Regions from separate parts of the Paraliobacillus zengyii genome, predicted to be linked through region 4. Evidence: riboswitches for the same ligand, from Rfam matches in the RefSeq annotation. Region 4 holds a riboswitch; each other region holds the start of a gene.
The links. A riboswitch is a leader RNA that binds a small molecule or an ion and turns the genes downstream of it on or off. The one in region 4 is predicted to bind thiamine pyrophosphate.

Region 1 (3,377 bases), 1.6 Mb from region 4:
TATTAGTTGGTTTCTTACTAACGGTATTTGTTATCCCAGCTTTTTTTTCGTTACGACAAGTAAGAATTAATGGTAAAGTCAGACAAGAACGTGGAGATCTTTCAACGGAAATTACTGAATTGATGTATGGTTTTCGAGATTTAAAGATATTTCAACAATTAGAAAAAAAACAAGAACAAATAACTATGCAATCAGAAAGTTATATTGAAAAACAAAAACGTGAAAATATTAATAAAGTCTATAGTCAATCGTTTAATGGTTTTATAACCTTTATCGTAAGCTGGTTCGTACTTGCAGTCGGAGCTTATTTGGTTGTAGATGGTAGGTTAGAAGGGATATTTTTAGCTATGCTTGTTATGATCTCACTAACCGTTTTTGAACCTGCTGCTCCAATGGCTGTTTTCCCAATTTATATGCAAGAAAGCCGCGATGCATCCAGCCGTTTGTATGAGGTAGTGGAGGATCCAGATATTCAAGTTAGCGAAGTCGAAACTAACGTTGAACAAATCACTAATAAACCACCAATGATTGGATTTAAAAATATTACCTTCACGTATAGGGGGGATTGGCGCACAACCATTCCATCACTTAGTTTAGAGATTCCTGCAGGTTCGAAAACAGCGATTGTTGGAGCAAGTGGTTCAGGAAAATCAACCTTACTACAGTTAGTTTTGAAACTACAGCAAGTACAAGCAGGTAAAATTTATTGGGATCACCACGATATTTCAACTGTTTCAGGAAATGCATTGTGGGAACAGTCAAAAGTCGTGCTACAAGAAAATCATTTCTTTTATGGAACAATCCGTGAAAACTTATTACTCGCAGATTCTGATTTAGATGACATTGTATTACATGAAGCATTAATGAATGTGCAACTTGAAAACTTTTCACTCGATGACCATGTATTAGAAAACGGTGAGAATCTTTCTGGCGGTGAAAAACAACGTCTAGCAATTGCTAGAGCAATCTTGAAAAACGGTCATATTTGGATTTTAGATGAGCCAACGTCATCACTTGATGCTAAAACAGAAGAAAAAATATATAAACAACTTTTTGAACAAGCACAAACAGATACATTATTGTTAGTTAGTCACCGTTTAAAAGGATTAGAAAAGATGGATCAAATTATAGTCATGGATCATGGTGAGATTATTGAATCGGGATCTTATACGAATTTAATGAAAAAGAATGGTTATTTTTATCAAATGAAGACACTGGAAGAAAGTTTACTTTAAGAGTATTGACATCTTCTTCCTAGATTTTATTCTATAGACAGAATAAAATAGCAAGAAAAACCACTAGAGGAGTCTTTATAAAAGACTGAGATTGAAGTGTTACTTCAAGACTCTTAGAACCTGATCTAGTTTAAACTAGCGGAGGGAAGTGGATGGGAATAAAGTCCTTTGGTTCTTTTACTTTATCATGCCACCACTTTCTTTTAATCAAGGAAGGTGGTTTTTTTATGCAGATAGGGAGGAAGTTGAGATGAAATTTTCACAATACATTCGGAAAGAGGCAGATCCAGTTTGGCAAGCTAGTTTTAATCATCCTTTTGTTAAGGGGATTGGTAATGGCACATTACCTTTAGAGAACTTTCGCTATTATGTCATGCAGGACTCTTATTATTTAGCACAATTTGCTCGTGTCCAGGCAATAGGTGCTGCAAAGGCGGAAGATTTAGAAACAACCAGTAGTATGGCGGCACATGCACAAGGAACTTATCAAGCAGAATTAGAATTACATCGTACTTTTTCTAAGCTATTATCTATTACTGAAGCAGAACAAAGAGCATTTAAACCTGCTCCTACCTCTTACGCTTATAGTTCACATATGTATCGAGCTGCTTATCATGGTCATCTAGGTGATGTGATTGCCGCAATATTACCTTGCTACTGGGTTTATTATGAAGTTGGAGAACAGTTAAAAAATAAAACACCAGATGAACCAATTTATCAAGAATGGATTAAAGCATACGGATCGGATTGGTTCAGAGCATTAGTAGAGGAACAAATTGATAGACTTGATCAACTAGCTGAAACTGTAACAGCCTCTGATCGAGAACGTATGAAAGAACACTTCTTACTTAGCAGTCAATATGAATATTTATTTTGGGATATGGCTTATAAATTAGAAAAATGGCCATTAGAAGAGATGGGATAATCCTGCTTGACTCGAATGGAGTAGGTGTTAATCCGACGGAAACGATCTGTGATTCGGCGGAAGTGTTAGAAATTAAGACTTAAGGTGATCTGCTTTCCCTCCTCCTTGTGTGTTAAACCCAATTCGAATTACAAAGTAGCAAGAAAAAAGCACTAGAAATAATCTAGTGCTTTTTTTACTACTCTTTATTTGGAATCTTTGCTTGCATTGGAGGGAGTATAATCCATCCTTTGTCTTTATTTAATCGAAGTGCTTTTGCTCCAGCTTGCGCTTTATTCATATGGAACTGGCCAAAAAGCATGGCAATATCTTCGCGAAGTGACTGTCCAATTATTGTACTACAAGCTATTAAACCTGCTGCAATGTTTGCAGAAACTACAGCACTAATTTCTTGATCACTGAACTTCGCACCAGATGGAATATCTTCAATGTCTGCGAGGGAACGTTCTGGAGGAGAAGGAGGCAAAGCTATTCCATTAACTTTAAGAATCTCTTCCACACTTTCCATTTCCTGTTTCATTCCTCGGTTTAAATCTTCTAATAAATTTTTTAATTCTTTATCACCTGTATGGTTAATAAATGTTTGATACGTCGCATAGTTACCTTTAGCAGCTGCTAGAAAGGACCACATGCTAAAAACTTCACCATAATGAAGTGGTTGTTTCTTTGGATTACCTGATAGTACACCCATTTCTAAACACTCCTTTGTTAAGTCTTACATAGATAGTCTTTTCATCAAGGCAAAACTTATTCCAGAAACATTGTAAATAATAATTTTAAATTGGTATAGATAAGACTTTTTGAGCAAAACTATAGCCGAAAAGGAGGAGAAAAAATGAAATTAGCTGCACACTAATTACAAGATTTAAATGAATTAACAATGAGTTGTGTGAACTCTGTGACTTCTATGGCGTACATGTTAGATCATGTTCAAGATCAGGAACTCAAACAATTATTAGAGCGTCATTTCCCGTTTCATGTAAGAGATTATAATATGAAAGTGGAATTTTTAAACAAGGTAGAAGGTGCAACAACAGAACTGCCATTATTTAAAGAAGATGGTAAAATACTATCCGATTATACACAGTCAAATATGAATGCCTATCCACCTGTACAACCTAGAGTGACTGTTACAGATATGAATGATAGAGAGATGGCAACGAACTATTTATTAACGTTAAAAAGAGCTGGCCGTGAATATGCCTGGTCTGCAATGG
Region 2 (3,377 bases), 1.1 Mb from region 4:
TGATTGCAGGCACAACACTAGCAGCTTTTTTATTCAGTCAAATTGGCTTTTCTGCTATGGTTAAATACTTATATCCTACTGTTGGTTATGGAGGTTTTCTATTTTTTGCGGGGTTAATTTATGTATGGATATTTAAAAGAGAACAATTAAAAGAATAAATACTTTAAAAAACTTCTACTTTTTTTGGTTTACTATTTCAAGTTTCTTCATAGAATTGGTTATGGACAACTTAGCTTATCCATCTTAAATTTCTGTAGGAGGAACAAAAAGTGGACTTTTTCCCATTACTATTCTCAATAACACCTGTTGCGACGATTGCATTATTAAAAATTATTGCAATTGACATTGTTCTTTCCGGTGATAATGCTGTTGTGATTGCAATGGCCACCAAGTCTTTACCAAAAAGACATCAAAATAGAGCAATACTTTTAGGCACGATTGGCGCTGTTCTGCTCCGAATATTTTTTGCAGTTATTATCATTTATTTAATGCAAATTCCTTTTGTAAATGTAATTGGTGGTTTATTACTTCTTTGGATAGCGTATAATTTACTTGTTGAAAAAGAAGAGGAAGCTACCATTACCTCACATACTGGTTTATTAAAAGCTGTTTCGACAATCATTGTTGCAGATGCGGTAATGAGTCTGGATAATGTTGTTGCTATTACAGGTGCGGCGCATGGGGATATTCGTATGATTATCATTGGGGTGATGGTTAGCATTCCTATTATGATATTCGGATCGAAACTAATCGTAAAAGTATTAGAAAAATATCGTTGGATAGCTTATATTGGTGCTGGTATTCTTGCGTGGACAGCCGGGGAAATGATTTTGACGGATCAAAAATTAATAGACTTACTTGATCTCTCTAATGGCTTATTTAACTATTTAATTGTTGGCTTCCTAACGCTAACTATTTTACTGCTTGGTTATATTAAAAGCGCAGCAGACAGCTATTAGTTTTAACTCCCCATTTATAAAACGGGGAGTTAAAACTAGTTTATTTTCGCTCAATTAATCTCGGAGTAGTTCCGATCAAAAGCACCAATAAGATCGCGCATAAAACAAAGGCACCCAACATGGTAATCCCGTTTGTAATCAATGAAAACAACACCACGTTCATATCATCAGGCGCGTATTCTCCCCAAAAAATAAATCCAGCAACAAAGTGCCAAAAGTAACGTGCAACAGAACCAACAAGTGTCGCGGTAATAACCCAAAATAACACTTTTTTCTTTTTCCCCATCTTCAGGTTCGATTGAATGACTTTATAAAATAGACCTGCAAAACCAATAAAAGCAAAGGCAATAAAATATTCAATAAATGCCTGAAGTGGAGTTAGAATATAGGCATCACCCAAGATAACTTGTAAAATACCCCAGATAAAGCCAGAAATTAAACTAACCCTAATCCCCCATCGAAACGCTAAAATTAAAATTGGAACCATAGCAAAAGAAATTGAAATCGATGGAGAAAGCCGAATCGACGGAAGTAAATCAAAAACAAACGCCAATGATGCAAAAAAGGACGCCTCAATCAACATAATTAAACTTAATTTTTTCATAAAAAAAACTCCCCTTTTTTAAACAAAAAACCTCAAGGGAGAACAGATATGTAAACGCAAATCTACATATCACGATCCACATTCCTGCGCTAGCATTAACTAACAGGTTCGAAGGGTTAGAACAACGTGTTCACTCTCAGCATTTTAGCTCCCCTTGTGGTTTTGCTTATTTGATTTTCGGGTTCATCATATCATAAGATAATGAATTTGTCATACAAAATTTAGGATGTTTTTTTAAAAAGGCCATAAATCTATTAACTTTTATAAATTTCAAGTACAACCAGTTGCGTTCGCTAATAGCAACTGTCAAAATAGAGTACATATGAATAAAATAAAAGGAAATCGCAGGTGACCTAAATGATTGAGATAAAGACATCTACATTAAGCGACGGGGAATTCAATCGAGGCGTATTCGCTACACGCGACATAAAAAAAGGAGAAACAGTACATATTGCACCTGTTATTCCTTATCCAAACAAGGAGCACGAACACATAGAACAAACAGTACTGGATGATTACGTATTTGAATATGGTAAAAATCATACCGCGGTTGTTTTAGGATATGGCATGTTGTTTAATCATTCCTATACTCCAAATACCGATTACGATATAAACTTTCCAGATCATACCTTTGTATTTTTTGCTCACACAGATATAAAAGCTGGTGAAGAATTGCTAATTAACTATAATGGTGATGTTAATAACAATGACCCCTTATGGTTCAACATGAATTTTGATGAATTGAATAAATGATTAAAAAATTGAAAGCTCAATCCGCATTATACGTGGATTGGGCTTTTTCAATCTTATATTTCTTTAATATCAAAGGATTCAACACGATTAGTGTTTGAATTATAAATTACCGTGCCTTGGATTTTAACTCTTTCTTGAGGTGATTGTAAAATATAGTGATAGATTTCCTTTGTTTGATTTGGTGCTGGATTTGTTTTCTTAACAAAATTATATTCTGTTATATTATAATTCGGATAAGCTACCTCAGTAACTTCCAATAAATATTTTCCCCATTCTGCTTCCTCTACTTCTGGTGAAGATTCAAATTCAATATTTATTACGCCAACCGCTGGATCTGCACCTAATGCTTCAAATGCCTTTCGGTGTAGGTTAATTTTATCAGCTGGGAATCCAGGTACTTTATCAACAATTGTCACAATAACTTCTCTTAAAGTTTGGGAGAAAAGCTCACGTATCTTTAACGTTTGCCCACATTGATAAGGCGAATTCACACCTACAGCTGCTGTCATATATTCATTATGAGACCAAGGCATACCACATTGCGTAACACGTCCTCCTTCTGTCCATGTTGCTTGGCCTCTTGTGAATGGTTGCCGCCCCCAGTAATTTAATTGTTGTGGATATGGATGTAAATATGGAGACTCTCTATAAAACTGATTTAACGATTGATATTGATTATAATATGGATACATCATTTACCTCCTAGTTTTAGACTAGGATAGTTTATGTTTTATACAGGCGTATTTGTGATTAATTCAGAGACATTCAGTATATTCTCGTAATCAAAAAAAAGCCCCATCCACCTTTCATCTGGATAGGACCTAAAGATATTAATGAGATTGATTACTTGTTTCCAGCCATTCTCCTACAAATTCTTCTTCATCATAGTCAAAGAAATTCTTCATAATGTCTTCGCGATCATCAAGAAAAAGTTGATTAGAAATTTCTTCTACTAGATTAGGTATACCAAAACGCATCCCTGAAAGTGCGGAAGCTGAGATCCCACAACTTATTAATGCGGAATAATTAAAAGCAAATAATCCATGTAAACGTTTCTTCCC
Region 3 (3,377 bases), 700 kb from region 4:
TAATACCAACACTTTCTGGTTGAGGATCTTCCATTTCTTTATCCAAAATCGATTTGTCCTCTTTTAATACCAACCGCTCTCCAACTGCAGGAAATAATTCATAATACACATGATTCTCGCGTGCTTTTTCAATTATTTCTGTTACTAATTCAAAAGATAACGTATGCTCTTTAATTTTCTCATCACCTAAGTATACTGTCATCCCATTTGAGCTAATGATTCCATCAACTGTAAATCCTTCTGGAACGATCGGGAAGATTTCTTCACGTGAACGACCTGTTGCAATAAAAACCGGAATTCCTTTTGCTCGTAATTTATCAATGACTACTTTTGTATTTTGACTAACTTTATTATGATGGTCTAATATAGTTCCATCCATGTCTAAGAAAATTGCTTTTGGCTCGGCATGTTTGTTCATTTATTTTCCCCCTGAAATTTGTTTCGTATAATTTCTCTTAGGCTAGTATAGCATTTTGACCTTAATCTCTCCTAATTAAAAAGGAAAAGGATAACGTTTTTAATCGTCATCCCTTTCCTTCTTTAACTAATTAATTGTATCTAAAGGTTTTAAACGCGCTTCAATTGACTCTCTTTTTTCTTCCAAGAATGGTGGCAATGCAACACGCTCACCTAAATGCTCTATGTCCTCATCTGTTTCAAAGCCTGGTCCATCTGTGGCTAATTCATAAAGAATACCATTTGGTTCTCTAAAATAGAGCGATTGGAAATAATAGCGATCTACCAATCCAGAATTCGGCATACGTGCTTCCTGAATAACTTTGTGCCAGGCGGCAAGTTCTTTCTCGTCCTCAACACGAAAGGCAACATGATGCACACTACCTCGACCAGGTCTTTCACGTGATAAATCAGTGCGCGTCTCAATATGGACTTCTGCACCTGTTCCACCTTCACCTGTTTCATAGACCTCTATATCAGGTTGACCGTCGACATAGGCTTGATAACTCCCTTTATATCGAAAGTTCAGTATTTCAGTTAACACACGTGTAGTAGGCCCTAGCTCAGGTACAGTTAATTTAACTGGCCCCAAACCAGTAATTCCAAATTCTTTTGGTACGGGACTTTTATCCCAAGGGACGCCAGGTGCGACTCCTTTATTACCTTCATCAGAAACCAAGACTAACCTTTGTCCTTCATGGTCTTGGAAAAATAATACTTTACGTCCAAATTGCTCAACAATCGGCTGAAATGCCACGGCTTTTTCTTTGAAACGCTCTTCCCAATAAACTAACGCTCTATCAGTAGGAACGCGTAAGGACGTTAGCGAAATACTATTATTACCCTCATACGTGTGCCCAGCACGTATAATTTCAAAAAAAGTTAAGTCTGTTCCTGGGTGTCCAACCTCATCTGCATAAAACAAATGATACATACTTGTGTCATCTTGATTAACAGACTTTTTAACAAGTCTCATTCCTAGTACATTGGTATAAAAATCATAATTTCTTTTAGCAATTGCTGTAATTGCGGAAACATGGTGAATCCCTTTTAATTCCATCTATTTCACTCCTTAACATCATCTTTCTAAAATTATCGATAGGTTACTATTTGAATATATTACGATTATATACACTATTTATCTCGAATTCAAGATAAACGATTTTAATTATTTTTACTTATTTACCTTTATAATACATTTCACTTATGCTATTCTTTAACTAATAACTTCATAATTCACTACTAGGGGTGCCTATCTGGATAGGCTGAGAGAAAAGTAATCAAGCTTTTTAACCCTTTTGGACCTGATCTAGTTCGTACTAGCGGAGGGAAGTAGCCGAATCGATTACATTCGATGATACTGTCAGGTCCTTTTTTGAGGAGCTGGCTTTTTGTTTTGCAATATATATTTTTTTTAAAAGGAGGAAAACAGTATGAATAGAACAAAATTATTAACCACGATGGCACTGTTTGTAGCAATTGGAACCTTGGGGGCACAACTATTTGGCTTCCCTACTGGAATTGCCAAAGCTTATCCCGTGCAACATGCCGTCAATGTTATGGCAGCAGTCACACTAGGACCCATTCCGGCTGTCATTATTGCTTTTGTGATTGGTTTAATACGAAATTTATTAGGTTTAGATACGTTATTAGCCTTTCCAGGTGGAATGATTGGAGCGTTATTGGCTGGTTATTTCTATCATTGGACTAACAAAAAAGTGTTTGCAGCTACTGGTGAAATGATTGGTACTGGCATAATTGGATCATTACTATCTGTTCCTATTGCTAACATTTTATTAGGACAATCTGCGGGAGCATTAGCATTTGTACCAGGTTTTATCGTTAGTAGTTGTACAGGAGCAATACTTGGGGTATTTGTTTTATCCAGATTAAAAGGACACACACTCGTACCAAATAATGTGCAATCTTAGTTTTCACTAAATAGTGTTAAAGGGTTTCCTTAGCCAGCAGAAACCCTTTAACACTAATCTCTAACTATTGGTTTGGTTGCAGTTGATTGTAAATCACGAATTACCTTCATTTGACTTAGAAACATATTCTCAGGTAAATTATCTAATGAGAAAAATGCCGTGTCTAATGTTTCTTCGTTTTGTTTGATCAATTCTCCTGTGAAGTCTTCGCAAGTAAACCAATGCTGTACAAGCGAAACTTGGTCACCATTAGCTAATGTTTTTTGATTACCTTCTCCAGAGTAAACAGAAAATAACTCAAGTGCCCCTATCTTTAAACCCGTCTCTTCAAAAACCTCTCTTCTTGCAGTTTCCTTTACTGATTCACCTAATTCCATATAACCACCAGGGAACCCCCATGTTTGATTATCAGCACGTAAATGGAGCAAAACACGCTTTTGATCATCAAAGATAATTGCACCACAAACCACCATAATAATTGGCTGATTTCCTACCATTGATCGAACATAACTAATATAATCCATCGTAACCACTCCTTTCGAACATTTCTTTGATTTAACTTTCAACAAAAAACAACGATAAACTTTGACGTATCAGAATTTACTGACCCGCTTCTCAAGCGAAACGTGCTCCCTTTCCACAGGCACGGATAGCGAAGTGTATTTCCAGAGCGATATGTCACGTCGCATTTTCCTTCAAATTCATCAGATGAAACAATGATGCTTACGAAAGAGGCACAACGTCGACTACAACTTTGGATTTCGAGACTTCTCAAGTTTACTATGACTTAAATGCCTGTTTCACTCTATGAAAATTGTGTTTAAAAGATACAAAAAAATGGCGCTTTGTAGAGCGCCACTTTTTTTATACTTTGTTAAACGTATCTGGATCTGGTCCCACACGTTCATCTTTATTCAAACCGTTAATAGTATTCATATCAGCTTGTGATAATTCAAAATCAAACACATCTGCATTTGCAACAATTCGGTG
Region 4 (3,377 bases):
CAAGACAAACATGGAGGCTATCAATCAATCCCAATTAGAGCTAAGTGAGGTAGTTGAAGACAAAACTGCTAGTCCACAAGATAGTGAGATGGCAAAAAAAACGTATGATCAATTAGAAGAGTCAAAAGTATACTATAATTGGTTGTCGCGTTTAGTTTCAAGTATAAGAAGTGAAGAAATATTTGAATTTTTACCTAAAGATTAGAGAATTATTAGGCAATATAATTGTCTCATAAAAATGCTCTTTAATGAAAACTATTAGAGAGTATTTTTATCTAAACTGTGTTAAATAAATACTTAATTAATAAAACGTTTTTAACGTTTTAAATATATAGAAACAAGGAGAGGGTAAGAATGAATAAGGTCAAAAAGGGGTTATTGAGTTTATTGTTCTTAACACTATTTGCTGTACTAATGGCTTGTGGTAGCGAGAATGCAGAGGATACGAGTAGTGAGGAAGAAACTAATAAAGGAACGATTAGTATCGGTCAAATTGATTGGGCTGAGAACATTGCTGTAACGAATATGTGGAAGTATATTCTTGAAGATGAAGGATATGACGTTGAACTAACCGTAATAGGTATGGGAACAACAATGCAAGCACTAGAAAGCCAGGAACTGGATGCTAGTTTAGAAATTTGGCTTCCGGTCCAAGATAAAAACTATTATGAAGAATACAATGAAGTTATTAATTTTTCTGAGGAAACATGGTTTGATAATGCAAAAGTAGGTTTAGTAGTTCCTTCGTATCTTGAAGATATTAATAGTGTAGAAGACTTAAATGCTAACAAGGAATTATTTAATTCAGAAATTACTGGATTTGGTCCTGGAGCTGGTACGATGGAAGTAACAGAGGAATTAATCACAGCTTATGACCTTGATTATGAGTTATTATCGAGTTCTGAACCTGCTATGATTGCAGCAATAGATCAAGCTATCAAAAATGAAGAGGCGATTGTATCTCCACTTTGGACACCACACTGGGTTTTCTCAGAATATGATTTAAAATTCTTAGATGATCCTGAAAATATTTATGGTGGCGTTGAAAAAATTCATCATGCGACTAGACATGGTTTTGAAGAGGATTTTGAAGAAGTTGATCAATGGTTTAAGAATTGGAAAATGAATGACGAACAAATTGGTGAATTAATAAATTATGTTGAAGATGCAGAAGAGCCTATTGATGGAGCTGGAGAATGGGTTGAAGAAAATAGAGACTTAATTGGCGAATGGATGAATAATTAAATTAAAATAAAACCTATGTTGATCAGTTAGCTGATTTACATAGGTTTTTTTGTTTCTGAAAATGTATCTATTTGACAATTAAGTTTAGACGTGATTAAGTAGAAGTATAATTTAATTAGTAATCCACTAGGGGCGCCATTTGGCTGAGATAAAGAGTTTTCTTTGGTCCCTTTGAACCTGAACTAGGTAATACTAGCGTAGGAAAGTGGAGTTGGGACCCGTTCGCATACTATTTGTGAATATATTAAAAGGAAACCGCTCCATTTTTGGGGGCGGTTTTTTGTATGGAAAAAATTAATATGATTATTGTAAAAAGGTTTAAATTAAATAAGGAGAGGGGTTGTATTAATGATAAAAATACCTACAGCACTGACGATTGCAGGTACTGATCCAACAGGTGGGGCAGGGATTCAAGCTGATTTAAAGTCATTTCAAGAAAGAGAAGTATATGGAATGAGTATTCTAACTTCTGCAGTTGCACAAAACACGCGTGGTGTTAGTGATCTGCATCATATGCCAATTGGATTTATTGAAAAGCAGATGCAAGCAGTGTTTGATGATATACCGCCAGATGCGATAAAAACAGGGATGGTTTCAACAATAGAAATGATGGAATTAATTGCAATGTATGTTAAAAAGCAAGATTCACCATATGTGATTGATCCAGTAATGGTTGCGACAAGTGGGCATGCTTTAATGGAAAAAGAGTCACGTCAAGTGATTCGAGATTTACTTATTCCACTTGCTACAATAGTTACTCCTAATGTTCCAGAAGCGGAAATATTAGTGAACTTTAAGATTGAGGATGTAGAAGATTTAAAGAAAGCAGCGAAGGTCATCGTTGATGAATTAGGGGCTGCTGCGGCAGTTGTCAAAGGTGGACATCTAGAAGGTAAAGCGGTTGATGTTTTGTATGATAAGCAAGTTTTTCATTTATTAGAAGCAGAACGTACGTATACAAAGCATACGCATGGAACTGGTTGTACGTTCTCGGCTGTGATTACAGCTGAATTAGCAAAAGGTCAACCTGTATTAGATGCAGTTACGATTGGTAAGCAGTTTATTACAGATGCGATTCGGTATACATTAAATATTGGTACAGGAAGCGGTCCAACAAATCATTGGGGTCATCGCTTGCAAGGTTTGCCAAATCAAAAGAAGGAGGAATAAATAATGAATAAGATTACGAGAATGATTGAATTGGTTAGAGAAAAAGAACCATTGGTACATAACATTACCAATGAGGTGGTCGTGAACTTTACTGCAAATGGTCTATATGCGATCGGTGCATCCCCTGTGATGGCAAGTGCAATCGAAGAGGTAGGAGAGATGGCGAAAAACGCTGACGGTTTGCTATTGAATATTGGAACATTAACTAGTAATCAAGCAGAGGCAATGATAGTCGCAGGAAAAGCTGCAAATGAAAAAGGTATCCCAGTGGTGCTTGATCCTGTAGCTGTTGGTGCTACATCATTACGTAGTGAAGTTGCTTCACGTATTTTAGAAGAGGTAAAGATTTCGTTAATACGAGGTAATGCAGGAGAGATAAGTAATTTATCTGGTGCGAAAGCAGAAGTAAGGGGTGTGGATTCTGTCGGTACACTTGATAATCGAAGTGTGGCCATTCATGCTGCTAAGCAATTGGGTGTGCCTGTAATGGTTACTGGTGTGAAAGATGTAATTACAGATGGTAAAGAATTATATACTATTTCAAATGGAACACAATTATTAACTAAAGTAACAGGAACTGGCTGTCTATTAGGTGCGGTTATAGCTGCTTTTTTAACAACCGGAGAAAAACCATTACTAGCAGCAACAGCAGCTGTGGCTTTTTATGATGTAGCAGCAGAACGTGCAAGACAAAACGCTTCTGCACCTGGGAGTTTTCAGATAGCCTTTTTAGATGCTTTATTTGAAACGAATGCACAGCATGTTTCAGAAAAAATAAATATAACACATGATAGTCTAGATGAGGATTAAGATATGATCTTTACAAGAAAAGATTTACGCGTTTATTTTATTATGGGTAGCAATAATTGTGACCACTACTCTCCTTTGACCATCTTGGAGGGAGCATTAAAGGGCGGAGTCACGATGTTCCAGTTCCGTGAAAAAGGAATGGGGGCAAAGAC

Region 1: linked by a shared signal. The riboswitch ahead of tenA (thiaminase II) and the one ahead of thiD (bifunctional hydroxymethylpyrimidine kinase/phosphomethylpyrimidine kinase) in region 4 are both predicted to bind thiamine pyrophosphate.
Region 2: linked by a shared signal. The riboswitch ahead of thiT (energy-coupled thiamine transporter ThiT) and the one ahead of thiD (bifunctional hydroxymethylpyrimidine kinase/phosphomethylpyrimidine kinase) in region 4 are both predicted to bind thiamine pyrophosphate.
Region 3: linked by a shared signal. The riboswitch ahead of thiW (energy coupling factor transporter S component ThiW) and the one ahead of thiD (bifunctional hydroxymethylpyrimidine kinase/phosphomethylpyrimidine kinase) in region 4 are both predicted to bind thiamine pyrophosphate.

Annotation. Positions count from the first base shown of each region.
Region 1 covers NZ_CP029797.1:1,942,858-1,946,234, forward strand. Annotated here, with positions in the region: gene cydC (thiol reductant ABC exporter subunit CydC) at 1-1,235, shown strand, start outside; TPP riboswitch at 1,291-1,399, shown strand; gene tenA (thiaminase II) at 1,486-2,160, shown strand; gene DM447_RS09790 (DUF3231 family protein) at 2,339-2,851, opposite strand; gene DM447_RS09795 (spore coat protein) at 3,068-3,377, shown strand, end outside.
Region 2 covers NZ_CP029797.1:2,974,272-2,977,648, forward strand. Annotated here, with positions in the region: gene DM447_RS14965 (YkvI family membrane protein) at 1-158, shown strand, start outside; gene DM447_RS14970 (TerC family protein) at 270-959, shown strand; gene thiT (energy-coupled thiamine transporter ThiT) at 1,000-1,563, opposite strand; TPP riboswitch at 1,628-1,728, opposite strand; gene DM447_RS14980 (SET domain-containing protein) at 1,921-2,316, shown strand; gene DM447_RS14985 (DUF3889 domain-containing protein) at 2,370-3,008, opposite strand; gene DM447_RS14990 (flavin-containing monooxygenase) at 3,147-3,377, opposite strand, start outside.
Region 3 covers NZ_CP029797.1:3,395,958-3,399,334, forward strand. Annotated here, with positions in the region: gene DM447_RS16700 (HAD family hydrolase) at 1-418, opposite strand, end outside; gene DM447_RS16705 (ring-cleaving dioxygenase) at 545-1,516, opposite strand; TPP riboswitch at 1,691-1,804, shown strand; gene thiW (energy coupling factor transporter S component ThiW) at 1,890-2,387, shown strand; gene DM447_RS16715 (NUDIX hydrolase) at 2,441-2,911, opposite strand; gene DM447_RS16720 (aldo/keto reductase) at 3,252-3,377, opposite strand, start outside.
Region 4 covers NZ_CP029797.1:370,556-373,932, forward strand. Annotated here, with positions in the region: gene cudC (choline uptake/conversion transcriptional regulator CudC) at 1-205, shown strand, start outside; gene DM447_RS01925 (glycine betaine ABC transporter substrate-binding protein) at 355-1,245, shown strand; TPP riboswitch at 1,364-1,466, shown strand; gene thiD (bifunctional hydroxymethylpyrimidine kinase/phosphomethylpyrimidine kinase) at 1,594-2,415, shown strand; gene thiM (hydroxyethylthiazole kinase) at 2,419-3,225, shown strand; gene thiE (thiamine phosphate synthase) at 3,229-3,377, shown strand, end outside.